Regions from separate parts of the Alcanivorax sp. genome, predicted to be linked through region 3. Evidence: predicted binding sites of a transcription regulator. Region 3 holds the regulator's gene; each other region holds the start of a gene.
The links. Region 3 encodes sigma-54, which starts transcription at its own class of promoters, with help from an activator protein. Its sites were predicted from a motif close to TGGCACNNNNNTTGCTNT; they were not measured.
Positions count from the first base shown of each region.

Region 1: the regulator sigma-54 is predicted to act here: its motif matches at 2,552-2,569, upstream of glnA (glutamate--ammonia ligase).
Region 2: the regulator sigma-54 is predicted to act here: its motif matches at 4,175-4,192, upstream of KZ772_RS07460 (TorF family putative porin).
Region 4: the regulator sigma-54 is predicted to act here: its motif matches at 6,205-6,222, upstream of glnK (P-II family nitrogen regulator).

Region 1 covers NZ_CP080267.1:2,081,290-2,088,408, forward strand. Annotated here, with positions in the region: gene KZ772_RS09635 (DUF4124 domain-containing protein) at 129-875, opposite strand; gene glnA (glutamate--ammonia ligase) at 1,029-2,435, opposite strand; gene KZ772_RS09645 (sulfurtransferase TusA family protein) at 2,667-2,918, opposite strand; gene KZ772_RS09650 (tRNA (5-methylaminomethyl-2-thiouridylate)-methyltransferase) at 3,041-4,138, opposite strand; gene KZ772_RS09655 (metallophosphoesterase) at 4,295-5,239, shown strand; gene KZ772_RS09660 (alpha-L-glutamate ligase-like protein) at 5,229-6,233, opposite strand; gene KZ772_RS09665 (inactive transglutaminase family protein) at 6,235-7,119, opposite strand, start outside.
Region 2 covers NZ_CP080267.1:1,612,987-1,620,105, forward strand. Annotated here, with positions in the region: gene KZ772_RS07435 (PhoH family protein) at 1-701, opposite strand, end outside; gene KZ772_RS07440 (isoprenylcysteine carboxylmethyltransferase family protein) at 1,024-1,485, shown strand; gene KZ772_RS07445 (YiiX/YebB-like N1pC/P60 family cysteine hydrolase) at 1,385-2,107, opposite strand; gene KZ772_RS07450 (M14 family zinc carboxypeptidase) at 2,377-3,423, shown strand; gene KZ772_RS07455 (hypothetical protein) at 3,579-4,049, shown strand; gene KZ772_RS07460 (TorF family putative porin) at 4,268-4,942, shown strand; gene KZ772_RS07465 (endonuclease/exonuclease/phosphatase family protein) at 5,090-6,028, opposite strand; gene KZ772_RS07470 (hypothetical protein) at 6,207-6,602, opposite strand; gene KZ772_RS07475 (hypothetical protein) at 6,627-7,119, opposite strand, start outside.
Region 3 covers NZ_CP080267.1:3,600,776-3,607,894, reverse strand. Annotated here, with positions in the region: gene lptB (LPS export ABC transporter ATP-binding protein) at 1-612, shown strand, start outside; gene KZ772_RS16950 (RNA polymerase factor sigma-54) at 868-2,334, shown strand; gene raiA (ribosome-associated translation inhibitor RaiA) at 2,374-2,673, shown strand; gene ptsN (PTS IIA-like nitrogen regulatory protein PtsN) at 2,690-3,163, shown strand; gene rapZ (RNase adapter RapZ) at 3,273-4,124, shown strand; gene KZ772_RS16930 (HPr family phosphocarrier protein) at 4,133-4,402, shown strand; gene mgtE (magnesium transporter) at 4,559-5,923, shown strand; gene KZ772_RS16920 (BPSS1780 family membrane protein) at 5,992-6,747, opposite strand; gene pmbA (metalloprotease PmbA) at 6,801-7,119, opposite strand, start outside.
Region 4 covers NZ_CP080267.1:2,374,770-2,381,888, forward strand. Annotated here, with positions in the region: gene creB (two-component system response regulator CreB) at 1-294, opposite strand, end outside; gene KZ772_RS11065 (GAF domain-containing protein) at 383-826, opposite strand; gene KZ772_RS11070 (TetR/AcrR family transcriptional regulator) at 950-1,567, shown strand; gene KZ772_RS11075 (nitronate monooxygenase family protein) at 1,657-2,622, shown strand; gene KZ772_RS11080 (nuclear transport factor 2 family protein) at 2,635-3,018, shown strand; gene KZ772_RS11085 (class I SAM-dependent rRNA methyltransferase) at 3,095-4,294, opposite strand; gene KZ772_RS11090 (ammonium transporter) at 4,434-5,693, opposite strand; gene glnK (P-II family nitrogen regulator) at 5,765-6,103, opposite strand; gene KZ772_RS11100 (accessory factor UbiK family protein) at 6,475-6,723, shown strand; gene KZ772_RS11105 (YifB family Mg chelatase-like AAA ATPase) at 6,868-7,119, shown strand, end outside.

The DNA of each region.
Region 1 (7,119 bases), 1.5 Mb from region 3:
ATAAGCAATTATCAGGCCACCTCTGCTGACGCCGTAGATGCACGGCTTCAGGTCGTCACAGCGGAGAATGCAGACCCATGATGATGAGTGTAGCGGGATTCAGGGAAAGGATGCACCCTAATGGTGCATTATCGAGGAGTCAGAACAGGGCGCTGCTGGGCGGGGCGAGCCGGCTTCCCCCGGCCCGCCTGGTCGCCCGCACCCGCGGGCTTGCCCGATGACGCCGTTTCCCCCGTCCCGGCGGAGTTACCACGTCTCGCAGGATCACCGATGGTATTCGGGGCCCTGTTACCCCCATTACCATTACCCGGACGGTTCTGGAAATTCTGCACCGTGCTGCGATGCACATAGACCTGCACCGGCTCCGAGCTGATCAATACCTCATCATCCGGGCCCACCACCTTCACCACCAGGGAGTGAGTGCCCCGAATCACGGTATTCAGCTCCATACCAGCCTGCGCCTCCCCGTTATCGAACAGAACCAGACGATCCCCATCCTGAAGGGATGGCTTCAGATCCGCGACCACCGGCACCGGCTCCTGCGGATTACGAATGGTACTTTCCGGCTCAGGGCTGGTGATCACCAGAGAAACATACCCCTGAAACTGTTCTTTTTCCGCGGGCTGCGGGTCAACCCGCGGCAATTTGACCTGCTCCATAGGCACAGCATTGGGGGTACGCAGGTGCACCTCTTCAGAGGCACCACCATCCCCCGGGGGCTGATCACTGAAAATCACGTTGCCATTCTTATCGACAGATCGATATATTTTCGCGGAGCCGTTTGCCTTCTCCTCTTCAGCATCGACGCCTGTCTCTGCGTGAAGTCCGCCAGAACAGACAAGCAAACTGGCCAGCAGCATTCCTGTTTTCGTCATTATCGCCTCCCATAGACCTTCCCTGATTCTCACCCGACCACCGGGCGCAGGAAAGTGCCAAATGCACAAAATGGCGGTTACTTCAGAATAGCACAGACAAAAAAAAGCCCCCGACTGGCGGGGGCCCTCTTTCTGCAACTTCCCAAAAGGGAATTAGCAGGAGTAGTACATATCGAACTCGACCGGATGCGGAGTCATGTTGAGACGCTCGATCTCACCACGCTTCAGATCGATGTAGCCCTGCAGCATATCCTTGGAGAACACATCGCCTTCGGTCAGGAAGTCCATGTCTTCTTCCAGGCAATCCAGCGCCATGGTCAGGGTATGCGCCACAGTCGGGATATCCTTGGCTTCTTCTGCCGGCAGATCGTAGAGATCCTTGTCCATGGCATCACCAGGGTGCAGCTTGTTCTTGATGCCGTCCAGGCCAGCCATCAGCAGTGCCGCGAAGCACAGGTAGGGGTTGGCAGACGGATCAGGGAAGCGTGCTTCGATACGACGAGCTTTGGCGCTGCTCACGAACGGAATACGGATGGAAGCAGAGCGGTTACGGGCAGAGTAAGCCAGCATTACCGGAGCTTCGAAACCGGGCACCAGACGCTTGTAAGAGTTGGTGGAACCGTTGGTGAAGGCGTTCAGGGCACGGGCGTGCTTGATGATACCGCCGATGAAGTACAGGGCTTCGTCGGACAGACCCGCATAGCCGTCGCCAGCGAACAGGTTCTTGCCATCTTTACCCAGGGACACGTGAACGTGCATGCCGGAACCGTTATCACCGATCAGCGGCTTGGGCATGAAGGTGGCGGTTTTGCCGTAGGCGTGAGCCACGTTGTGCACGCAGTACTTGAGGATCTGTACTTCGTCAGCCTTGGCGGTCAGGGTGTTGGCGCCAACGCCGATTTCACACTGGCCAGCAGTACCCACTTCATGGTGATGCACTTCGATGTTCAGGCCCATTTGCTCCATGGCGGAACACATGGCACCACGCAGGTCGTGCAGGCTGTCTACCGGCGGAACCGGGAAGTAGCCACCTTTCACGCCCGGACGGTGACCGATGTTGCCACCTTCGAAGTCTTCGTGGGACACCCACGCCGCTTCTTCGGAGTGAATGTTGTACATGGAACCCTGCATGTCGGATTTCCACTGCACGGAATCAAATACGAAGAATTCCGGCTCGGGACCAAACAGCGCGGTGTCGGCGATACCGGTGGACTTCAGATATTCCTCGGCGCGACGAGCCACGGAGCGCGGATCACGCTCGTAACCCTGCATGGTGGACGGCTCGAGGATATCGCAACGCAGGTTAACGGTAGCCACATCAGTGAACGGGTCCAGCACGGCAGACGCGTCGTCAGGCATCATCACCATGTCGGACTCGTTGATGCCTTTCCAGCCGGCGATGGAAGAACCGTCGAACATTTTGCCGTCCTGGAAGAAATCTTCGTCGATTTCGCCCACGGGGAGGGTTACATGCTGCTCCTTACCACGGCTATCGGTGAAGCGCAGGTCCACCCATTTCACATCATTTTCTTTAATCAGCTTGAGGGTCTTTTCAGACATTGTCGTGCGTCCTCCTAAGGAACAGCGGGTTTGTCTCTGGCTCAATCGCCCCGCCCCGCATCAGGGCAGAACAGAGAGCCGGTATTCTCGGCCACCAGGCCTGCTTTGCCAATAGGGAGGCAAGTTCCATGCCAGCCCTTTTTTAGCGCATTTGACGCGTAAACACAGAATTGGGCGAGAGAATGCATCCTTATGATGCATTAAAGTGGTGCAATGCACCAATGGTGCGCACTAAAAGAGTGCGCCATTATCTTCACCCACCCGCAGGACCACAAACACCTCGTTGCCCGCCTCACCGGTTTCCAGCACCTCGTGACCGTTGATCCGGCACCAGGCAGGGATATCATTCAGCGCGCCGGGATCGGTGCATACCACCCGCAGGCAATCGCCGGCGGAAAGGGTGCGCACCTTGTTCTGGGTCTTGATCACCGGCATGGGACACAGCATCCGGCGTACATCCAGTTCGTGAAGAGCTTCGGTCATCAGGGATCCTTGGCTTCTAGCTTCTAGCTTCTAGCTTCTAAAGATGGTGCCGCACCCCAAACGAAGCACAACCCCAACAGCACTTTTTTGTTTTCCTAGCAGCTAACAGCTCATAGCTGCCTTTACCCCACATTCCATGCCAACGGCACCGCATCAGGGCGAACCGGTTCCACGGTGACCTGACGGGCCACACCATCCGGGCTGCGCACTTCCAGGGTCACCTCGTCCAGGGAGCGGCCCTTGGAATAGCGGGCAACAATAGCCGCGGCTTGCTGCAGCTCCTCATCGCTCTGGAAATTACCATCCACCAACGCCAAAGGCCCCGGGCAACTCACGGTGGTAATGCTGGTGAACTGGTAACGGTAGCCTTCCAGAAAACGGTTTTCCCCTTCCTCACGGCTGATGATCAGCTTGTAGTGGGGCTGGGGACGCAGATGGCGGCCCACTTTCAACAGCATGATGTCATCCAGCTCGTAGCGGCGCTCGTTACGGGCCTTCCACAGATCTGCCAGCTTGTTGGAGTAGGATTCATCGGTGAGAAAGCAGCAACCGCCAGCGGGCTGGGCAAAATCATCCAGCCCGAACTCCTTGGCCAGGGCCATCTGTGGCTTGCGGTTACGGCCAGAAAAATCATACAGCTCATCGCGATTCACCCAGCCCTCGCGTTCCGGCAGGGTGGGCGGCAGGTTCCTGGCACACAGAGGACGCAGCAGACGATCATCGGCGCCGGACTCCTGGCTGATGATCGGCATGGTTTCCTTGCGCTGGCTCTTGGGCCGCTGGCCGATTACTTCACCGGTAACGATAAAGTCGAAGCCACGATCACCGGCGAGCTCCCGGGCCTTGTTGATCATCAGGGTGGCCTGGTTAACCATGAAAATCTTGCAGTCCAGGCAGGGGTTCAGATTCGCACCGTAGCCATGCTTGGGGTTGAGCACCACATCCTTGTACTCCTCGGAGATATCAATGATGTGCATCTTGATGCCCAGCTGCTCGGCCACCCACAGGGCGTTGTTGCGCTTTTCCTTGTCCTTGTCCTTCTTGCGGATGGCATGGGTATGGCCTTCCACACAGAAACCGGTGAAGAAATTGACGCCTTCCACCTCGATGCCCTGCTCCTGCATCACTTTCACAGCCAGCATGGAGTCCAGTCCGCCGGACACCAGAGCGATAGCGCGACGCTTGATCGGTTGGGTTGGCTCAGTTACAGAAGACGTCATGTGAAAAAACCTGCTGCCTTGATCGGCGCTTAAAAAATGGGCGGCGAAGTATAGCAATCACGCCCTCCTGACGCACCCTTCACGCAGCCCCGACTGTCACCTGGGGGTCATATCAGCGGGCCAGACTCGGAGCTCCGGACCACCTCACGGGACCCCATGCGACTCCGCTTGCTACTGCGATTGCTAATTCTGCTCCTTGCCGCCGCCTGCCTGGGCTGGTGGTGGCATACCCCCCACGGCCCATGGCTGATGCACAGAGAACCCCTGGCGGGGCAGCGCCTGTGCATCATCGGCGACGGCGGCTGGGGCAATGCGCCCTCCCTGGCCGTGGGCCGGGCACTGGTGCTGCTGGACTGTGATCAGGTGCGTTATCTGGGCGATCTGGTCTACCCGGACGGCATCAACGGTCCGGACGATCCGCTGCTGGAAAGCCGTTTTTTTGCCCCGCTCAACCCTGCTTTAGAGGCCGGCATTCCGGTCTACCTGGTTCTGGGCAACCACGACTGGAAACAGAATGCCGAAGCCTGGCTGGAGGTGGCACGGCGCCACCCGCTGATCCACCTCCCCCACTACTACTATTTCGAGCAATGGCCGGACGCCTGTGCCTTCAGCCTGGAAACCACCTGGTTCGAGAAATGGTATTACTTTCGTCGTCAGGGCTCCTGGCTGACACAGGCCATGGAGACCGCACAACACCGGCAATGCCGTTTCAGCCTGGTCTTTTCCCACCACCCCATGATCAGCTCCGGCTCCCACGGCAACGCCGGCGAAATGATGCAGTTACACCTTCGCAGCAAGCTGATTGGCAAACTCGACCTGCTGCTGGGCGGCCACGACCACATTCTGTCCGACGAGGGGGAATACCAGGGCTCCCGGCAACTGATCTCCGGCTCCGCCAGCATCAACAATGATCTGGGCAAGCCAAGCGACAACCAGCGCTTCACCCGTGCCAGCCATGGCCTGGTGACCCTGGATATCCGCGACGACGGCAACAGCTTGCGCGCCAACTACCGTTTCTACAGTGTGCAGGGAGATCCCGACGACCCGCTGATCACGCTGCTCTGGGAGGGAGAACAGCGCGGCCAGGGCGTCAGGGAGTAACGGCGGGGGCAGGATCGCTGACTGGTACCGGCCCGGCCACGGCGAAATGTTTTTTGGAGAAGGCGATGCGCTCCGCTGCCGGGCGCCGGGTATTACCGAGACTGTCCAGGTGGTCCTCGATAATACGGCAGCGACGCAGCAGGCCATCATCCATGGCGATCTGGATGTTCAACCCGGGGCGAGCATTCAGCTCCAGCATCATCGGCCCGAACTCCCGATCCATCACCAGATCCACACCCAGATAACCCAGCCCAGTCAGGTCATAACACCGGGCAGCAAGCTCCAGACACTCTTCCCAGTCCGGCACGGTCAGACCCGCCACCGCATTGGCCGTATCCGGATGCCGCTCAATTTTCTGATTGTGCCAGGTGCCGCCCAGGGTCACACCGCTGGACAGATCCAGCCCCACACCAATCGCCCCCTGGTGCAGGTTGGCCTTGCCCTGGGACTGACGGGTGGGCAGGCGCAGCATGGCCGCCACCGGATAACCCTGCAAAACGATGATGCGGATATCCGGCACCCCCTCGAAACTGATGCGATTGAACAACTCGGTGGAGCGCACCCGGTATTCGATCAGGGCCTGGTCCCGGTGGCCGCCAAGGGAATAAATGCCGGAAATGATGCCGGAGATATGGTGCTCCAGCTCTTCGGTAGTCACGATGCGCCCGGAGGCGGAACGAAAATAGTCCTCGAAGCGGTCGGCGATCACCATGATGCCGTCACCGCCGGCACCCTGAGCCGGTTTGATGACAAAATCCCGGTGGGTTTCCACCACTCGGTGCAGGGTGCTGATACCCTGCTCCGTGGCAATGGCACCATACAGTTCCGGCACCCGGATACCCGCATCCAGCGCCATCTGCTTGGTCTGCAGTTTGTCGTCCACCAGCGGGTACAGGCTGCGCTTGTTATAACGCAGGATGTAATCGCCGTTACGCTGGTTGATTCCCATTACGCCACGGGCGCGCAGGGCTTTGCGGGTCTTCGACCAGAACATGTCAGCGCTCCACCATGGCCCGGAAGCGCATCAGTTCGGTGAGGCGGTAACCACGGTAATGGCCCATCAGCACCATCACTGCAGACATGCACAGCAAAACGCCCGGGAAGGTAAAGACGAAATAGACCAGCGGCGGCCATACCATCAACAGGTGACACAGCACCGCAGCCACCAGGGTGCCAAGCCCCACCTTGAGGGACTGTGTCCCGCCCCGTTCTTCCCAGACGATAGAAACCCGCTCGATCACCATGGTCAGAATCACCATGGGGAACAACGCCACCGACAGCCCGGACGACACACCCAGCTTGTAGCCCAGCAGACTGATCACAGCCATCAGGATCACTACGAAGGTAAGCACAATCGACAAACGCGCCAGCAGCTGCAGCTTCAAATGCTCAAGATAGGAGCGCACCGACAAGCCAATGGCGGTAATAAAGGTAAACAGCAACACCCCCCAGATCACCTGGGTTTCGCGGAATGCCAGGGCAATCAGCACCGGCGTAAAGGTGCCCAGGGTCTCCATTCCCACCAGAGAGCGGATCAACAGCACCAGTAGTACGCCCACCGGAATCATCATCAGGATACGGAACAGCTGCTGGGAGGGCAGCGGCAACTCATACAGGGAAAAATCGATGAAGCTGCTGGCATCCTGCAAGCGCAGGGAACGGGCCAACTGAAGCGCACTCATCTCATTGCGATGCACGCTCAACGTCATGTTTGCCGAGCGCCCGCCTTCGATATTCAGCAACGGCTCACTGCCGCTCCACCAGACCAGCCGGTCATCCGGCAGTCCTTGCTGCCCATCCAGCGGATTGAAGTACAGCCAGCGCTTTCCGTTGTAGGTACGCAACCACAGTTCCGGCTGCTGCTCCTGGCTTTCCACCAG
Region 2 (7,119 bases), 2.0 Mb from region 3:
TCACCCAGAATTTCGCTGACCAGCAAGCCGTGGGACAGATGGTGCAGGGTATCAGCCCCCACCTGCTCGGTTTCCACCTGGGTCACCTGATCCCAGAAGGAACCGGGCACTTCGAAATAGCCTCGGGTCAGCTGCTTGATGTCCGTGACCAGCTGATCGTTGTGATAATCCTCCGATTCGATGCCGCAGGCCCGCGCCTTGAGGCGCATGTTGATATCCTTGGTGACCAGAATGAAACGACGCTCCGGCTGCCTGGACTGCATGGCCACCACATCATTGATGATGCGATTGTCGTTCAGGTCATTGGGCAAGGGGGCATTCAGCTCGCCGGACGTCGACATCAACACCGTCAGCGTGCCCTGGGTGACCGTCTCCGGCCCTCGGGGAATGGGGATACCCGCTTCCACCTGCGCCGGCGTGGCGCTACCCAGCACCCGGTCGATCTGGCGAATGGCCGCACGACAATCCGCCGCCGTATGGGATTTGCTGCCGCTCTTCAGCTTGTCCAGTTCCTCCAGCACCGTCATGGGGATCACCACCCGATGTTCCTCGAAATTGAGTAACGAATTCGGGTCGTGGATCAACACATTGGTATCGATGACGTAGGTTTTTTGCTGTTCTTGTTCGAGGGTTGAATCGTTCTGGTTGGCGCTTGCGTGGTTGATGGAGAGGGTGTGAAGTCTGGCCGCGCGCTCTTCCATGCGTATCCCCTGTGACGGTTGCATCGTGGGCAGCATTTGGCTGAGACGTCAGATCTGGCTCTTAGTCTGAGAAAGCGAGAGTGACGCCTGCGCCTGCCGCCGTTGGTTTAAGCCTTTTGGCGGTTCAGTTGCAGCAGCTGTAACAGCTTTTGATCGCGATCACTCCCGCAATGGCGGGAATGGAATTACCATAACCCAGCTTTTTCAAAATGATCAATAGCAAACCTCGTAAAGTTTTCCGTCAGACGGGCGGACGGTTGGCATAGGGTTTAGAATTCGCACTGATTTGGTTTTCTCCATTGTCTGAATACAGGTTATCGCCATGCCCCTTGAGCACCCGCAAGTGATGATGCCGCCACCGGCCCTGTACCTTGGTGGCCTGCTGATGGGCTATGGCATCGATCAGGCCCTTACCCTGCCCGCCCCGGCGTTTCCCGGCGACCGCTGGGTGATACTGGCCCTGGCCGTGATCGGCACCGCCCTGGTTCTGGCTGCGGCCATCCAGTTACGCCTGGCACGCACCACCCTGGTTCCCCATCGCCCGGCCAGCAAGCTGCTTACCCAGGGCGTGTTCCGGCTGAGCCGCAACCCCATCTACCTGGGCTTTACTGCCCTGTACCTGGCCATGGCACTGAACCAGCACAGCCCAGGCATGCTGATCATGCTGGTACCGGTTGTCTGGGTTATCCAGCAGCATGTGATTGCCGCGGAAGAGACGTTTCACGCCCAGCAGTTCGGAGAGCAATGGCAGGCCTATCGACAGCGAGTTCGCCGCTGGCTGTAACACTGACCCGGGCACGGATGGCTGTTGCTTGCGGCCCGCTCTTGAGAAATTCCACTGCGCCCAGCTTGCCGTGTTGCAGGCGCATATGGCGGGAACCGAAGTGCCCCGGCACCAGGGTGCTGGCACGGGTCTGGCGGGGCAGCCAACCCAGCCGCCGATACAACTCAGCCACCAGCTCTGAACAGAACCAGCCACGCTGATCCGGCTTGCGGGTAAAACCGGTGAGCACGTCCAGCGCATTGCACAGCACATAGTTCTTGTAGGGGCGATGGAGCAGGCGTTTCACCATTCGCGCCAGCAGTTGCTGCTGCCGGTCGCTCAACGGCGGGCCATGCCGCCGACGCAACGCCACAGTGCCTGGGTAATCTCGCAGCTTGTCCACCAGCGGCACCAGCGCCACACCGGCCACCGGACACCCCAGGGTCACATCTGACGATTCACTGAGGGTGGTGGATTCGAGAACCAGAGGGTCGGGATTGCCGGGCAGGTGCACCACCATGCCGATATGACTCCAGGGGCTGCGGGTAAAGACCCGGATCACCTCACTGGTAAAACCACGGCCGGAAAACAACAGCAGATCCCCGGTTCGCAGTGAGCAAGCAGAATCAAGAGGCATTGTCATGGGCACAGCCACAGGCTCTTATCCGTTGCAGGACTATCCTGGAGCCACACTAGGAACCCGCCGTGACAGTTCGCTGACAGCGGGGTCACGGTTTGGTGAAGCTTCTAGCTTCTAGCTTCTAGCTTCTAGCTTCTAGCTAATGAGCGTGTAATCCGGCACGGCGTCGTCAAGAACAGATTGGTTTTACCTGGTAGCTGGGCCATCCGTCATCTCCCCGTCACACCCGTACGTTAGGGTCACCTCCTCTTTGCCTGTCCCCGCCCCCGCCTATGGAAGACAAGCTTTACCTGCTGCAACGCCATCTGCCCGAACTTCTGCATCTGGATGCACTGATTCGTCATGGTGAACGTCACCTGCGTGTGTCCACGGTCCATGAAGTGCCCATGGGAGAGCTGTCATTGCCGGTGCGGGTGATCGAAATGGGCAGCACCTCTCCTGGCGTGCCGGTTATCGGTTTTTTTGGCGGAGTCCATGGCGTGGAGCGAATCGGCAGTCAGGTGCTGATGTCCTGGCTGCACAGTCTCATTCATCGTTTGCAGTGGGACGATCAGCTCCACCGGCGGCTGGAGCAGGTGCGGCTGGTATTCATGCCCATGATCAACCCGGGCGGTATCTGGAAGCGTACCCGCAGCAACCCCAATGGGGTGGACCTGATGCGTAACGCTCCTATTGATGCCATGGGCCGAGTGCCGTTCCTGGTGGGCGGCCACCGCATCAGCCGACATCTGCCCTGGTATCGGGGCAAAAGTGGCGCCCCCATGGAGCCGGAAGCCCAGGCAGTGGTTCGTGTAGTGCGGGAAAAACTGATGCCGGCGCCGTTCTCCATAAGCCTGGACTGCCACAGCGGCTTTGGCCGACGCGACCGCATCTGGTGCTGCTACGCCCGCAGCCATCGCCCCATTCCCCATATCGGCGAGGTATTCCGGATCAAGCAGCATTTCGAGGACACCTACCCTCACCATCACCCCTACCTGATCGAGCCGCAGTCGGTGAACTACACCACCCACGGCGACCTGTGGGATTACCTCTACGACGATGCCCAGGATCGGGCACCGCAACACACCTTCCTGCCCTTTACCCTGGAAATGGGCTCCTGGCTGTGGGTGCGCAAGAACCCCCGACAGATGTTGGATTTCTTCGGATACTTCAACCCGGTGATCGGCCATCGCCATCATCGGGTACTGCGCCAGCACCTTCCCCTGTTCGAATTCCTCACTGCCATGACCGCCAACGCCGGCAACTGGCTACCCACTACCCGGGAAAAACCAGAACTGACCCGGCAGGCGATTGCCCACTGGTTTGGGGACGCCGACTAACCGCTGACCTTTTGTAGGAGCTTGCCTGCAAGCGCTTTTCAATATATCTGTGAGCCAGCCATCCATTCATGGCCCCGACCTTGCAACAGAAAAGCCCATTGGGTCCGCCGCCCGGCTGACTTACACTTTGCCAAACGCTTCGATAAGGACACACCATGAAAGCCCTGTTTCTTGCCCCCCTTGCCTTGCTGGCCGGCTGCCAGCACCTGAACTACCAGCCGCCAGAGGGCGAGGAGACTGCCCAGGTCACCTTTACCAGCAACAACACCGCCGCCCAGCCGGTGGTTTGCGTACCCGGCAAAGGATTCAAGTCCACCGAATACGCTATTTCACAAACGCCCTTCGGTGGCGACGCCCTGAATGATCTACTGGAAACCATGAAAAAAAGCCCGGAAGTCACCACCGCCATCCCGGCTACCCCGGCAACCCGGATCGGCGTCACCTATAACCGCCGTAATGCCGACAACACACGGGATCGCTGCAAGGTCGCGCTGCAATTCGACCCACAAGCCGGTAGCGACTACCGGGCACACTTTGTTCACGAGAAAGGGCAATGCGGCTTGTCCCTGACGGATGCAGACGGTTCCAGTGTGGATGCCGTGCTGGTTGACTGGCAGTGCCCATAATTAACGCACCAATGCGGTGCGCAGCACCAAGTTTGCGCACCGCATCCTCGCCTTCCACTTTAACAATTCCTCAATATTCCTCGCCCAAAAATACAAACCTCTGTTTTTAAAAGATAAAAAATAGTTGGCACATTCTCTGCTATAACTCATGTGAGCCGAACAGGCGGTGCGTCACCAACGCACACTTGAACAAATTAGACTTGTTAAGAGGGTTGCACATGAAAAACGTATTTGGTCTGAAGAAAACCGTTTTGGCCGCTTCCATCGTGGCTGCCAGCCTGGCTCCGGCCATCGCTGCAGCAGAAGTCAGCGGTACCCTGGGTGCTTCCAGCCAGTACTTGTGGCGTGGTCAGCAGCTGACCGACGGTGCTGCGGTATACGGTAGCGTTGACTACTCCCACACTTCCGGCCTCTACGCTGGTGCCTGGGCATCTTCTGAAACTGACGACACCGAGTACGACCTGTACGCCGGTTTTGGTGGCGAGATCGAAGGTCTGAGCTACGACATCAGCTACATCGACTATAACTACACCGCTGGCGGCACCGCAGGTGACAATCCTGCATCTGGCGCTGACTTCCAGGAAGTACACCTGGGTGTAGGCTTTGCCGGCCTGAGCGCTGACGCCTTCATCGGTGTAGGCAACTCAGGTAAGGGCGGCGACGAAGATTACGAAAGCGACTACTTCGCTGTGGGTTACGGCTACGACAAGTACTCCGCCACCGTAGGCTTCTACGACTTTGAAGCGGATGACAGCGACTACACTCACGTGGATCTGGGCTACGCCGTTACCGATCAGTTCACCTTCACCCTGTCCAAGATCGTGGATCAGGAAGAAGACAATACCTACGACGACGATCTGGTCATGAGCGTTTCTTACGAGTTCGCGCTTTAAGCACCAAGAAAACGGGCGGCTTACGCCGCCCACTGTTTAACGCCGCGGGGCTCTCCCTGGTCCTCGCAAACACGCAAGCAACCCCGCGGCGTCTTTTTACCTTCCACGCAACATCCCCCTCGCTCCACGCAACACGCCAACCTGTCGTTATTTCTTTGCAGAAAAGTACACTACCAGCGCATCATGATCCGATACCGGCGCCACCCCCTGGCTGCCATAGAGGCTGTCATAACGGCCCGCATTGCCGCGGCTTGCCGCTACTCTGCTGACGGACATTTTCAAATCCGCTGACACCCAGATATGGTCCAGCGCCTGTGGTCGACAGCGGTGACGAAAGCTGTAGCGTTCCGGCTCCGGCAGACGCTGCCACAGATTGAATAACCCGGATTCAGCGAAACGTTCGTAGCTGGCAGAAAAACGGCCGGCATCCCAGGTGGTATTGAAGTCCCCGGCCATTACCAGCGGCCCGTCCTGCTCGCCCACCCAGTTAGCCAGCAGAGCAGCCTGACTCTGTCGTTTCTCATGGACCTGTGGCTTGTGCAGACCCCGCGCACTACGCAGGTGCACAATCACCAACTGCCATTGCCGGGGATCTTGCAGCGTCACGCGCAGGGGTGGACGGGAAAACAGTGTGTGACCGTGAAAGCCCTGCTCCGCAAACAGACGACTCACTGACGCAATCCGCACCGGCGGCCGATAGAGCAGTCCCACATCCATACCGGAAGGATCATTGCCCTCTTTTAGTACCACGCGGTAGTGGTGGCCCTTACGGGCCAGGCGGGCTGTCAACTTTTCCAGCAGCTCGCGATTCTCCACTTCCTGTACCGCCAGCATATGGGGCGCCTGCAAAGGCCCGGCGATGAAATCTGCCAGCGCCTGTATTCGCCTGTTCAGCACAGCAGAAGAAAGCGGCTCATCCAGACGGCTGTCTTTACGGGTATCGCGAAGCCGCCATAGATTCAGCGTCGCCAGGGTCCATTCATCCGCTTGTGGGGCGGGCACACCTTGAGCCGGAGCCAGGTTTCGGCAATCCGCCGGCAGGACCAAAGGAACAAGAAACAAGTAGATGATCAGTAAATGGCGCATTGACGCAGTCTATGGGGTGTTGGCAAAACCCAGTAGAGGCGAAGTCTCAAACACAGGTAGGAAAGATGGTGCAGTTCGCCCCAGGCTCAGTGGCACCCTACGTTTTGCAAAACCGCGGAAGTTTACGCTCAAAAAAAACCCGCCGAGGAGGCGGGCAAGGGGTTTGTGAACAACAGAATCAGGGTCGATAGACCACTTTCAGGTCCGGGGTCACCCGTGATGCATCCAGATAACCGACAAAGTTTCGATTACTGCCCACCAGCATGATCATCTCCTGGTCACTGGAGACCTCCCGGGGTGGCATGCCACGGCCGGTAAAGATCATCCGCGCCCAGTAGCTTTTCATCTGCTCGGCACTCTTGCCCAGCACCTGCTGGTAAAAGTCATCCCGGGCACTGCCCCGAGACGGCAAATCCAGCGGCTTCACCGAGATACCGGAGACCCGACGGGTTTGCCCATTGAAGATCTGTCGCACTTCATCCTGGGTGAGTGCATCAAGACTGCTGCTGGCGGACACCACCACTACCGGTTCTGCCTGGGCGGCGGACGCCAGCATCAGGAGCAATGAGAACATTATTTTTTTCATGGTCATTCCCCCTTAAAAAACCAGATCCGCACTGAGACGAACCACCGTGGCATGATCATCCTCAAGCTCGCCACCGTCGGTCACAAAGAAGCCGGAGGTGGTCACGTCACTGTCGGAAAAATCGTAGTAATAGCTGACTTCCCCTTTCAGCGCGATGGAGTCGCTGAGGGAATAGCGCAGCCCGCCGGTCCAGCTTTTTTGTTGCTCCGCCAGACTGTTATTCAGGGCAGCAGGAAGGCTGTTATCCAGATCACGGGGAGTCACTTCTGCCCAGGTCACCATGGGCATCCACTTGCCCAGATACTTGCCGAGGGTGACATAACCGCTTTCGCTGCTGGGGTACCAGTTACCGAAATCCAGTCGCGCCTTTTCTGCGGAGAAGAACCAGTTGCCGTCATCGTATTGCAGGCCCACGCCGGCAAAATAGGTGTACACCCCATCAAATGACAGCCCCAAAATGGGCGGTATCCCGGCTGCTGCCAGATCATCCTGGCTGACAGACACA
Region 3 (7,119 bases):
GGCGCCGGCAAGACCACCTGCTTTTACATGATCGTGGGCCTGGTGGAAGCGGACGCAGGGCGAATCGATATCAACGAGGCAGACATCACCCATCTGCCCATGCATGGCCGCGCCCAGCGCGGCATCGGCTATCTGCCCCAGGAAGCCAGCATCTTTCGCCGCCTGACCGTGGAAGAAAACATCATGGCGATCCTGGAAACCCGCAAGGAGCTGAGCAAGGCGGAACGTCACGAGCGCATGGAAAGCCTGCTCAAGGAATTCCATATCACCCACATTCGCGATTCCCTGGGAATGAGCCTGTCCGGCGGCGAGCGGCGCCGGGCGGAAATCGCCCGTGGCCTGGCCACCGACCCGGATTTCATTCTGCTGGATGAGCCCTTCGCCGGGGTGGATCCGATTTCCGTGAACGACATCAAGGGCATTATCCGCCATCTGAAAGAACGCGGCATCGGCGTACTGATTACCGACCACAACGTGCGCGAAACCCTGGATATCTGCGACACCGCCTACATTGTCAGCGCCGGCCACATCATCGCCTCCGGCGATGCGGATACCATTCTCGGTAACCAGCAGGTACGGGATGTGTATCTGGGGGCGGACTTCAGGCTGTAAAAGGCAGTGAATAGTTAATAGTGAACAGTTCGCGAGGCAGACTTTCTGTCTTTCAAGCCCCGCAGCCGCGCACAAGCCCTAGACGCGGCTGCCTGCACCCAAACGGCGCCACGCCTAAGATCGCGCGCTGTTAACTATTAACTGTTCACTGTTAACTCCCTCCTCCTAGCACACAACAACCCTTGGCACAAATATTGCTTGTCTTACAGATAGACTGCTATTCTCAGGTTTTGGGGACCGACCAGCCTGAGCAGTATGAAGCCAAGCCTACAACTACAAATCGGCCAGCAGCTGACCATGACTCCTCAGCTGCAGCAGGCCATTCGCCTTTTGCAGCTGTCCACGCTGGACCTCCGCCAGGAGATACAGCAGGCCGTGGAAAGCAACCCTTTGCTGGAGCTGGCCGACGATTTCGGTGACGAATCCCTGCCTGACATTGACGAAGAACGTCAGGACGACCAGGAGCTGGATACCGAGCGGGACGATGCCCTGGAAGAGTTCGTGGACGGCGAACCCGGCATCGAAACGGAATGGGACGATGTCTATTCCGGCCAGACCAGAAGCGCCTCCGCCGCCCTACCCGACGATGCCGACGACTGGCAGCAGCGACATAGCGTGGCCGGCAACCTGCAGGACCATCTGCTCTGGCAACTGAATCTGACCCCCATGAGCGATGTGGACCGCATCATCGCCATGACCATTATCGAATCCCTGGACGATCGCGGCTATCTGACCGTTACCGTGGACGACATCGTGGCGATGATGAACGCCCAGGATGACCTGCTCACCGAAGGTGACGAGCTGGAAGCCGACGAAGTACTGGCCGTCCAGCATCGCCTGCAGCAATTCGATCCCGTAGGGGTGGCCAGCCTGGATCTGGCCGATTGCCTGCGTGTTCAGCTGCGTCAGTTACCCACAGACACTCCCTTCCTGGACTATGCCCTGGCCCTTCTGGAGCATCTGGAGCTGCTGGAAAAACACGATTATGCGGCCCTGCGCCGGGTGCTGCAGATCAGCGAGGAGAACCTGCTCGACGCCCTCTCCCTGTTGCGCACCCTGGACCCTGCCCCTGGCGAACAGATCGGTGAGAGCCAGGTGGATTATGCGGTACCGGACGTGATTGTGCGCCAGCATCAGGGCCACTGGCAGGTAAGCCTGAACGAGGAGGTACTGCCCAAGGTCAACCTGCAGCAGCAGTACGCCTCCATGGCCCGCAAGGCCGGGGGCGAGGATGGCCAGTACCTGCGCAACTGCGTGCAGGAAGCCAAGTGGTTCATCAAGAGCCTGCAAAGCCGCCACGACACCCTGCTGAAGGTGGCCACCCGCATTGTTGAAGTCCAGCAGGACTTCTTCGACTATGGGGAAGAAGCCATGAAACCCCTGGTTCTGGCCGACATTGCCGATGCCGTCGAGATGCACGAATCGACCATCAGTCGGGTCACCAACCAGAAATATATGATGACACCCCGCGGCGTCTTTGAGCTTAAGTATTTCTTCTCCAGCCACGTGGGAACAGACGGCGGCGGTGAGTGTTCCTCCACCGCTATTCGTGCCATTATTAAGAAGCTGGTCGCTGCCGAGAACCCCCGCAAACCGCTCAGCGACAACAAGCTTGCCAGCTTGTTGAACGAGCAGGGGATCAACGTGGCGCGCCGGACAGTCGCCAAGTATCGTGAGGCGATGAGAATACCGTCATCCAGCGCCCGCAAGCGTTTGGTGTAGGCGCCGGGACGGCCCAACGAGCAGGTAAAGGAGCCAGCCATGCAAATTAATATCAGCGGTCATCACCTGGAAATTACCGACGCTTTGCGAGCCTACGTAGGAGACAAATTCTCCCGTCTTGAACGGCATTTTGATCAGATTACCAGTGTCCAGGTGATTCTTTCCCCGGAACCCAAGACCCACAAGGCGGAATCCACCATCCATATCTCCGGGGCCGACGTCTTCGCCACCGCTGAAGCAGTGGACATGTACGCTGCCATCGACAAGCTGACGGACAAGCTTGACCGTCAGATCCTCAAACACAAGGAAAAGGCCGTCAGCCACAAACACGGCCACTGACCCCAAAGCGACAATTATGCGAGTTCGCGAACTACTCACCGAAGCACGCACCCATAGCGAGGTGCAGGCCAGCAGCAAGAAACAGCTGCTGGACCAGGTTGCGCAGCTGGCCGCGGCCGGCTGCGACAGCCTCAACGAACAGGAGGTCTTCGATGCCCTGGTAGCCCGGGAAAAGCTGGGCTCCACGGGCATCGGTGAAGGCATCGCTATACCTCACTGTCGTCTTGGTCACTGCCAGCAACCCATCGGGCTGCTGCTGAAACTGTCGACCCCCATCGATTTTGACGCCGTTGACGGTCGCCCGGTGGATCTGGTGTTTGTGCTGCTGGTTCCCCAGGAAAACCCGGAACAGCACCTGAAAACGCTCAGCCACTTGGCGTCCCTGTTCAACGACGACGACTACCGTGCCGAGCTGCGACTGAGCAAGGACGACCACCACCTTTATCACACTGCCGTGGAATCCGAAGCGGAGCTGCGACTGGCATCATGAAGCAACGCAACACACCTTCAGGCATCACCGCCCGACACACCCACGATACCCTCTCGTTTATCGATGTGACGTGCCAACGTGCCGCCAATAGCGTGCAAGCGGTACGACCATGAAACTCACCATTATCAGCGGTCGATCCGGCTCGGGAAAAACCACCGCGCTACAAGCCATGGAAGACCAGAGCTACTACTGCGTCGACAACTTGCCGGTGGGCATGCTCCCAACACTAGCGGAACAACTTGACCAGGGTGAGCTCCCCATAGAGCGAGCGGCGGTAGGCATTGATGCCCGCAACCTGCCGACCCAGTTGTTGGCCTTTGACGCCATCCTGGATGCGCTTCACCTGCAGCAGGTAAAAACCGAAATTATTTATCTGGATGCGGACGACAACACTCTGCTGAAGCGCTTCAGTGCCACCCGGCGGCGTCACCCCCTGGGCGCTCAGCAAGGCTCCGTGGAGGCAGCCATCCAGCACGAGCGGGAATTGCTGTCCAATATTCGCCTGCGTGCCGACCTGGTGATCGATACCAGCAACTATGATGTTCACAGCCTGCGCAACCTGATGCGCGAGCGGGTAGCCAATCGCAGCGCCGCCCTGTCCCTGCAACTGGAATCCTTCGGCTTCAAGAACGGCCTGCCCAACGATGCCGATCTGGTGTTTGACGTGCGGGTACTGCCCAACCCCCACTGGCGGGCCGACCTGCGGCCCTTTACCGGCCGCGATGACGCCATCATCGATTTTCTCCAGCAGCATCAGGCCAGCCACGACATGCTCGATGACATTCATCGCTTTGTTCAGCGTTGGCTTCCGGCCTTTGCCGACAGCGATCGCAGTTATGTGACTGTGGCCATTGGCTGCACCGGTGGCCGCCATCGTTCGGTATTCATTACCGAGCAACTGGCAAAACGGTTACGCGATGAGGGCACCACCCTGCAGGTCCGCCACCGCGAACTGGATTAAGCCACGCAATGATCGAAAAACAACTGGATATCATCAACAAGCTTGGCCTGCATGCCCGTGCTGCCGCCAAGGTGGTCAGCGTGGCTTCACGCTATGAAAGCCGCATTCACGTCATTCATAACGGCAAACCCATCGATGCCAAAAGCATCATGGGGCTGCTGATGCTTGGCGCCGCCAAGGGCACCAGCGTCACCTTTCAGGTCGACGGCAACGATGAAACCGCCGCCATGGAAGAACTCACCGATCTGTTCGCCCGCCGCTTTGATGAAGAAGAGTAAAAAGCCGTTAATCGTTAACAGTGAATAGTGAACAGCTAAAAAATCAAGTACCACATGCCTCGAAGGGCTGTTACTGTGGGCTTATCCAGGCCCGAGCAGCAGCACACATTGTTTTCGCTGTTAACTATTCACTGTTAACTGTTAACTGATTTTTCGATGCCCGCCGAAACCAGCCGTAGCCAGCAACACCACAAAGTCATCAACCGCGCCTTGTCCAGCGGCACCTATACTCAGGTCCGTCAGCTGTTCAATAATCTGCCCGGTGCTGAGGCGGCGCATTTGCTGGAATCCTTCCCTCCCCGGGAACGGGAAATTCTCTGGCAGCTGCTGAGCAAGGATCAGGAAAGCGAAGTTCTCCAGTATCTGGGCGAGGAAGTCCGGGTTGAATTGCTGCGCAACCTGAGCACTGACGAGCTGGTCTCGCTGGTGGAAGAGCTGGATACGGATGACCTGGCTGACCTGTTGCAGGAATTGCCGGACCACGTCACCAGCCAGGTCATGGCCAGCCTGGACGAACAGAATCGTGACCGGCTGGAACAGGTGATGAGCTACCCGGAGGACACCGCCGGGGGCCTGATGAACACGGATGTGATTACCATCCGTCCGGAAATCACCTTCGAAGTGGTGCAGCGCTATCTGCGCCGGCGAGGCGAAATCCCTCGCACCACCGATAACCTGGCGGTGGTCAATCGCCGCAACCAGTTCATCGGGCTGCTCCCCTTGACCAAGGTACTGATCAGCGATCCCGGCACCACAGTGCGGGAAGCCATGATCACTGATACCGAGTCCATTCCTGCCACCCTGCCCGCCCACGAAGTGGCCAAGATCTTCGAACGCCAGGATCTGGTAACCGCCCCGGTGGTGGATGAAGACGGCATGCTGGTCGGCCGGATTACCATTGATGACGTGGTAGACGTGATCATCGAGGAAGCGGACCACTCGTTGATGAGCATGGCAGGCCTGGATGAAGACGAGGATACCTTCGGCTCCGTTTGGCAGACAGCCCGCCGCCGGGCCGTGTGGCTGGGTATCAACCTGCTCACCGCCCTGGCCGCCTCAGCAGTAATTGGCCTGTTCGAGGCCACCCTGGAAAAAGTGGTGGCGCTGGCCATCCTCATGCCCATCGTTGCCAGCATGGGCGGCATCGCCGGCAGCCAGACCCTGACCCTGGTGATTCGTGCCATGGCCCTGGGGCAGATCCAGTCCAGTAACACCCGCTACCTGCTGGTCAAGGAATTGTCCGTGGGGGCACTGAACGGCCTGTTGTGGGCCACGGTCATCGGCATCACCGCCGCCTTGTGGTTCGACGACCCCAGCATCGGCATGGTCATCGCCGCCGCCATGATCATCAACCTGATCATGGCGGCCTGTGCCGGGGCCATGCTGCCCATGATCATGAAAAAGATGGGCATCGACCCGGCCCTGGCAGGCTCTGTGGTGCTCACCACCATCACCGATATCGTGGGTTTCTTTGCCTTCCTGGGTCTGGCCACCGTGCTCTACGCGCATCTGCTGGTCTGATTTTTCATTCGCCCACAAAAAAGGCGCCAATCAATGGCGCCTTTTTTGGTCATGCTTTCCAGCGGGATTTATTCCACAAAAATCTGCCGGAAAGACACGTAGTAGGCCCCGGCCAGAATCGGCATCACGAACAGCCAACCCAGCAGCAGTGGCAAGGCGGCCACCAACACGATCACCATGGTCACTAGCAGGTAAACGATCAGGGGAACCACGTTGCGGGTGAAACCGCTAAGGCTCAGCTTCATGGCTTCGCCCACGCCCTTGTTGCCCAGGAAGATCAGCGGCACGGTGAAATAGAACAGGTAGACGAAGCCGAACATGGCCACCAGGCCCAGCAGGCCCAGCACAACCATGGCTCCTGTAGAGGCGCCGCCCCCGGCACCCATTGCATACCCCAGTCCCCCGAAGATAATCCCGAGCAGCAGCATCACACCCAGCTGGGCCAGGGCCATCAGAATCAGCGGGCCAGTCCGCTCGGAGAACCCAGCGAACAGGTCGGCAAAATCCGACGTACCCTCGGTTTCCATGCGGTGGAAGATTTTCACGATCCCCGCGTATAACAAGGGCGTGGCCAGAACCTGCGCGATCATGCCAAGCAGCGGAATGATCTGGAACGCGGAGGTGATCAGCACGGTGACCACCAGGGCCCCCAGCACGACACCCCAGTGACCCGGCAGCATCTTGTGGCCACTGCCGATCCAGCCCAGCGCATCCCCCACACTGACCTTGCGTGGCTCAGCCAGAATGGCCAGTGGTTGTGCTGGTGGATTGTTGTCGTCAATCAGCTCGGCCTGCGGCTGTTGATACGGATTGATTTCACTCACGGTTTGCTCCTTTCCCGAAAAAAATTTTCATCCATTGAAAATGCCCGGATACGCTATCGCCCGGCGATCTTTATTGGCGACAGCAATAGCGAGCCGCTGGCAATATTACCCCGATAATCCACATCGGTGCCGCTCCCCTGAATACCCTTGAGCATCTCCCCCAAATGCCCCGCAATGGTAAACTCTTGCAAGGCGCCTTGTATGACACCGTTCTCAAACCAGAAACCGCTGGCACCACGGGAATAGTCTCCGGTCACCAGATTTACCCCCTGTCCCATGACTTCAGTGACCAGAATCCCTTTCGGCACCCGTGCCATCAACGCCGCCAGAGACTCGCCGGTATCGGTGATGGACACGTTGCGCACCCCTCCT
Region 4 (7,119 bases), 1.2 Mb from region 3:
ATAATCATCGCCGCCCAGTTCCAGACCGAGGATTCGATCCACCTCATCCTGGCGGGCGGTCAGGAACAACACCGGCACCTGGCTGGACTGGCGCAGTTGCTTGAGCACCTCGAAGCCGTTCAGGTCCGGCAGGCCCACATCCAGCACTACCAGATCAAAGGCCCGGGTGGCGAGACGTTCCAGCGCTTGCTGACCCAGCGGCACATGGTCCACCGAGAAATGCTCGCGTTCCAGCGCAAACATCAACGGCTCCGCAATGCGCGGTTCATCATCCACAATCAAGATTCGGCTCACAGCCATTCCCCTGCCAAGACCATCGCATCATAACCAGAGAGGACAGTCAGCCCAAGGAAGGAGGTCTCGGCCCATCACAATGACGGGATCAGGATGCCTGGCGCGTGACCAGCTTCAGTGCATCGAGCAGATCCTTGCCGGCACTGTGCAGCTCACGGATATCCTTCAGAAAGAACGTTTTCTTCGCTTCGGTCTGCACCACCAGCACCCCGTAGAGGCGCCCTGCCTGCTCCAGGGGAATACCCAGGTAGCTCTGGAAACGTTCCTCATCGGAGCCGGGCACATAGTGGTATTCGGCGTGAGCCTTGATGTCCCGGGCCACCACCGGGCTCCGGCTGCGGGCCACCTTGCCGGTAAGCCCCTGCTGGAACGACAGGGTGGCCCCCAGGGCGTTGCGGTTGAGGCCACTGGTGGCCACGATCTCCAGGCTCTCATGGATCTCATCCGCCTGGTAAAGGCTGCACACCTGCACATCAAGACGGTTCTTCACCGCGTCCACGCGGGCCTGCATAAAATCGGGAGGTAGAGGCACAACGCCACCTTATTGTCGCCATCAGGAATTTATCAGGATTCATTCAATTTATGTGCCGGTTTCGGTTGTAAGGCCCACATCGTTTACACTGTAAGCCTGAATTCCGGCCCCGGAGCGACACGCTTGGCGAAGAAGCCCAAAACCGACGAAGAAATTGCCGCCTTCCGCGACAAGGTCTGTGATGTGGCCACCCGGCTGTTTATCGAACGGGGGCCGCAGAATGTGACCATGCGTCAGATCGCCAGCACCCTCGGCGTCAGCCCCATGACCCCCTACCGCTATTTCCAGGACAAGGACGAGATTCTTGCCACCGTGCGCGCAGAAGCCTTCCACCGCTTTTCCGCCAACCTGGAACAGGCGGTGCAGCAGGCCCCGGATGCCCGCGCCAAGGCCCGGGCGGTGGGCGATGCCTATGTGACCTTTGCCAAGACCTACCCGGCGGCCTATCAGCTGATCTTTTCCTTCACCCAGCCCGACGAAGAACGTTACCCGGAGCTGCGCCAGGCCAATCTGCGCGCCCAGGAAACCATGGTGGCCTATGTGCGCGAGATGATTGACGCCGGCCTGCTGGAAGGGGACGCCCAGCTGATCGGCTATATGTTCTGGGCCACCCTGCACGGCATCGTTGTGCTGGAGCTGGCCAGCGGCCTGCGTGGCATGGATGGCGACACCCTGCGCGAAAAGATTATGCGCACCCTGTATGCGGGCATGCGCGTGAATCCCCCCACCCTGGATCACTGACCATTTCGCTCACCGGCTTGGACGGGGCTTGACCTTTAACTTATACGGTGTAAATTTTACAGAGTAAATCAATTACTGGAGGACCCGTCATGTCCCTGCCCGCTTCTATTGCTGACCGCCTGCGCCTTCCGGTGATGGGCTCACCCCTGTTCATTATTTCCAACCCGGATCTGGTGCTGGCCCAGTGCAAGGCCGGCATCATCGGCTCCTTTCCTTCCCTCAATGCACGCCCCCTGTCGCAACTGGACGAGTGGCTGCACCGCATCACCGAAGAGCTGGCCGCCTGGGACCGGGATCACCCGGACCAGCCCGCCGCCCCCTTTGCGGTGAACCAGATCGTGCACCGCTCCAACGACCGGCTGGAGAAGGATCTGGAGCTGTGTGAAAAGTACCAGGTGCCCATGGTGATCACCTCGCTGGGAGCCCGCGAGGAAGTGAACCAGGCGGTACATGGCTGGGGTGGAATGGTGATGCACGACGTGATCAATGACCGCTTCGGCCGCAAGGCCATCGAGAAAGGCGCCGACGGCCTGATCGCCGTGGCCGCCGGTGCCGGTGGCCACGCCGGCACCCAGTCGCCGTTTGCGCTGATCCAGGAACTGCGCACCTGGTTCGACGGCCCGCTGGCCCTGTCCGGCTCCATCGCCAGCGGCCACAGCGTGCTGGCCGCCCAGGCCATGGGCGCCGACCTGGCCTATATCGGCTCCATGTTCATTGCCACCGAAGAAGCCAATGCCGCCCAGGGCTACAAGCAGATGATCGTAGACAGCCGCGCAGAGGATATTGTCTACAGCAACCTGTTCACCGGGGTGCACGGCAACTACCTGGCACCGTCCATCGTCAATGCCGGCATGGACCCGAACAACCTGCCGGAAAGCGATCCGTCCGCCATGAACTTCGGCTCCGGTGGTGATTCCGACAAGAAGGCCTGGAAGGATATCTGGGGCTGCGGCCAAGGCATTGGCGCGGTGGACGCCATCCAGAGCGCCGGCGATGCCATCGCCCGACTGGCGGACGAATATGACCAGGCCCGCCGCGCACTGAGTGCAGCCTGAAGGAGACATCCCATGGCGAATATTGATGCCTGGCACGCAGTGGTAAAAACCCGCGACCCGCAGGCGCTCAGTGACCTGATTGCCGATCAGGCGGTGTTCCATTCACCGCTGGTGCATACCCCGCAAACCGGCAAGGCACTGACCACTACCTACCTGACAGCGGCACTGCACGTGCTGCTGAACGACAGCTTCCGTTATGTCCGTGAAGTGAACGATGGCGAGCATTCGGTGCTGGAATTTGCTCTGGAGCTGGACGGCATCGCTGTCAACGGCGTGGACATGATCCAGTGGAATGAGGACGGGAAAATCGCCGATTTCAAGGTGATGATCCGCCCATACAAGGCCATTGAGGTGGTGCGAACCCGAATGGCAGCCATGCTAAGAAAACTGCAATAACGACTTCCTGCGCGGCCAGAAAGACAGCACCACAGCACTAACGACGTCGCCACTGTCCAGCTTGGCCAGTGGCGATTTACAGACTGAAATTCACCCGACAGAACCAGCTCTTCAGGTAGGAGGTCTCGGCAATGGCCGGGTGTATCGGATGATCCGGCCCCTGCCCCTGGTAGCCAATCACCTGCACACTGCGGTCAATGTGTCGGGCACTGCTGTGGACCACTTCCAGCAAACGATCCGCCGGCATGTGCATGGAGCAAGACGCGGAGATCAGGTAACCGCCCGGCTTGATCAGCCGCAGGGCCAGCTCATTGATGGCGTGGTAACCGGCCAGGCCGTTCTTGAAATCCTTTTTGCGTTTCACGAAGGCCGGCGGATCCAGCACCAGCAGATCGTACTTTTCGCCATCGGCAATCAGCTGCTTCATGGCGGCAAAGGCATCACCCTGAATGCTGCCCACCTTGTCCGCCACCCCGTTCAGCTCCGCATTGCGATGCACATAGTCGGTGGCGGTTTCCGAGGCATCCACACAGGTGACCGATTCGGCCCCGGCCAGTGCCGCCTGAATACCCCAGCCGCCACAGTAGGAAAACACGTCCAGCACCCGCGCCCCTTTTGCCAGCGGCGCCATGGCCTGGCGGGCACTGCGGTGGTCGTAGAACCAGCCTGTTTTCTGCCCTTCTGCCAGCGGTGCCACAAAGTTAGCGCCGTTTTCGGTAAGCGATACCTCGTCAAGAAGATCGCCTTTCAATGCCTTGGTGTAACGCTCCATGCCCTCAATTTCCCGGGCCGCAGCTTCGTTCTTGGCAATGATATGGGTCGGGTTAAGCACCGCATCCAGGGCGCTGACGATAGTGTCCAGGTGCGCTTCCATGGCGCCGGAACCGGTTTGCACCACCAGCACATCACCGAAACGATCCACCACCAGCCCGGGCAGGCCGTCGGCTTCGCCGAAGATCAGCCGGTAGCTGGGCGCATCGAACAGGGTCTCGCGCAGGGCCAGTGCCTGTTCGATGCGTTTCTTGAAGAAACTGCGCGACAGCTCCTGTTTCACGTCACGGCTATAGAGACGGGCGGCAATCAACGAATGGGGGCTGAGCAGGGCCCGGCCCAGCGGCTTGCCGCGGCTGTCTTCGACCACGCAGGCAACGCCGGCGGGCAGGTCCCGCAGTGGTGTATGGCGGGTGTCGATTTCATTGGCGTAGACCCAAAGGTGGCCGGCCTTGAGGCGGCGTTCTTCGTTTTTACGAAGCCGGATTACTGTCTGCTCTGTCATTGGGTCTGCCACTCGCCATTAAAAGGCGAATGATAACACGCCAACAATCGATACAACCTTGCCAGCAAACCCCAATCTGCCAAACAAAAAAAGGGCGCCCGGAGGCGCCCTTTAATCTCAGGGAAATCGTTGAGAAGGATTAACCTTTCACGAATTCCGGGTAGGCTTCCATGCCGCAGTCGGCGATGTCCATGCCTTCGTACTCGTCTTCCTCGGAAACCCGGATGCCCATGACGGCTTTCAGGATGCCCCAGACGATCAGGCTGGCCACGAATACCCAGATGAAGATGGTAGCTGCACCGATGATCTGGCCGGAGAAGGACACATCAGCGTTGGTAACCGGTACCAGCAGCAGACCCAGCAGACCAACCACACCGTGGACGGAGATGGCACCGACCGGATCGTCGATCTTCAGCTTGTCCAGAGTCAGGATGCTGAACACGACCAGCACACCACCAGCGGCACCGAACAGGGTAGCCAACAGCGGAGTCGGAGTGGACGGCTCGGCAGTGATGGCAACCAGGCCAGCCAGGGCACCGTTGAGCAGCATGGTCAGGTCAGCCTTGCCGAACAGGATGCGGCCAACGATCAGGGCAGCAACCGCACCACCCGCAGCAGCGGCGTTGGTGTTCAGGAAGACCATGGCCACAGAGTGTGCGTTGGCAGCATCACCCAGCTTCAGTACGGAACCACCGTTGAAGCCGAACCAGCCCATCCACAGGATGAAGGTACCCAGGGTAGCCAGCGGCAGGTTGGCACCGGGGATAGCGTGCACTTCACCGTTCGGGCCGTACTTGCCTTTACGGGCACCCAGCAGCAGTACACCTGCCAGGGCAGCAGCCGCACCGGCCATGTGCACGATGCCGGAACCGGCGAAGTCAGAGAAGCCCAGGTCGCCCAGGTTGTACAGACCGAATACGTCGGCACCACCCCAGGTCCAGGAGCCTTCCAGCGGGTAGATCACACCGGTCATGACCACTGCGAAAGCCAGGAAGGCCCACAGCTTCATGCGCTCGGCAACCGCACCGGAGACAATGGACATGGCTGTCGCCACGAACACCACCTGGAAGAAGAAGTCAGACGCGCCGGAATATACGGAATCACCGTCGAAACCGTTCTCCGCAGAGGCACTCAGCACACCGGCCAGATCGAAGGCTTCGATACCGTCCAGGAAGATGCCGCCGCCGTACATGATGGCGTAACCACACACCAGGTACATGATGCAGCTAATGGCAAACAGCGCCACGTTTTTGGTCAGGATTTCGGTGGTGTTTTTGGCACGCACCAGACCGGCTTCCAGCATGGCAAAACCGGCAGCCATCCACATTACCAATGCGCCACACACCAGAAAGTAAAAGGTGTCCATGGCGTACTGAAGTTCAAAAATTTGATTTTCCACAATGCAACCCTCCGAAAATGGAAGCGTGTTCTCTAAACCCTGGCATGGGTCGATTTACAACACGGTAAAACTTAAATCGCGTCCTCACCGGTCTCGCCGGTACGGATACGAATGGCTTGCTCCAGGGAGGTGACAAAGATCTTGCCGTCACCAATCTTGCCGGTATTGGCAGCTTTCGCGATGGCTTCAATCACCTGATCCAGAGAGGACTCGGCGATGGCCACCTCGATTTTTACCTTGGGCAGAAAATCCACCACGTACTCGGCACCCCGGTACAGCTCGGTGTGACCTTTCTGGCGTCCAAAGCCTTTCACCTCGGTAACGGTGATGCCTTGCACGCCGATCTCGGAGAGTGCTTCACGCACGTCATCCAATTTGAACGGCTTAATTACGGCAGTAACCAGTTTCATTTCATTCTCCTCAGCTTTCACCGCGTCCGGTGTCGTCCGTTTCACTTCGAGCCCCGTTATGGTTCCCGATCCACAGTATGCTCGAACGCTCTGACCCAACAAGTGCACGACCCATGCCAGTTTTAGAAAATCATGCATTTTCAGTGGGTTATACCCCGATCCCGATTCAGGAAACGGGCTCGGCGCGCCATTATAGCGCACCACCTTGGGGCGGGTTCCAACTTGGTGCAACGCCTCTGCCCTGCACCGCCGGTGCCGCGCCCCCGGACACCGTGCTACCATCCGCCCACCAATACAAGGACCGCCGCCAAAGACCGCATTCCCGGCGGCCCGGGCCCACCAGTGCCCCTTGTCCCCGATGGAGATTCGAGATGCCTGATCAACCCTTTATCGACCGCCTGATGGCCGACATCAGCGGTCGCCTGCCCACCGATCTGGGCGGCCTGCGCAACGAAGTGGAGCGCAATGTGCGCAGCGTGCTGGCAGAAGCCGTCAGCCGCCTGGATCTGATTACCCGGGAGGAGTTCGATATTCAGCAGCAGGTGTTAATGCGCACCCGGGAAAAGCTGGAAGCGCTGGAGAAGCAGGTGGCGGAGCTGGAGAAAACCACGGACGCCTGACGCCCGGTATTTTTCCGTAGGCGCCATGCTCGCATGACGCCTACGAAAGTCCGATTTCCTACATCTGCCGCTGCCAACCTCGCACACGTACCTCGCCCCCCTCCCCGTACACTGCCTCGCACACCCTGAATTCTGCGAGGCAACGTGACACACGCATTGCTGTACAGCCGCTCGCCAGTGGGCATCCAGGCGCGTGAGGTGCGGGTGGAAACCCATCTGGCGCCGGGACTCCCCGCCTTTACCATTGTCGGCATGGGTGACACCGCGGTGCGGGAAAGCCGTGACCGGGTACGTTCGGCACTGGTCAACAGCGGCTTTGAGTTTCCCCAGCGGCGCATCACCGTGAGCCTGGCTCCGGCAGATCTGCCCAAGGATGGTGGTCGGTTTGATCTGCCC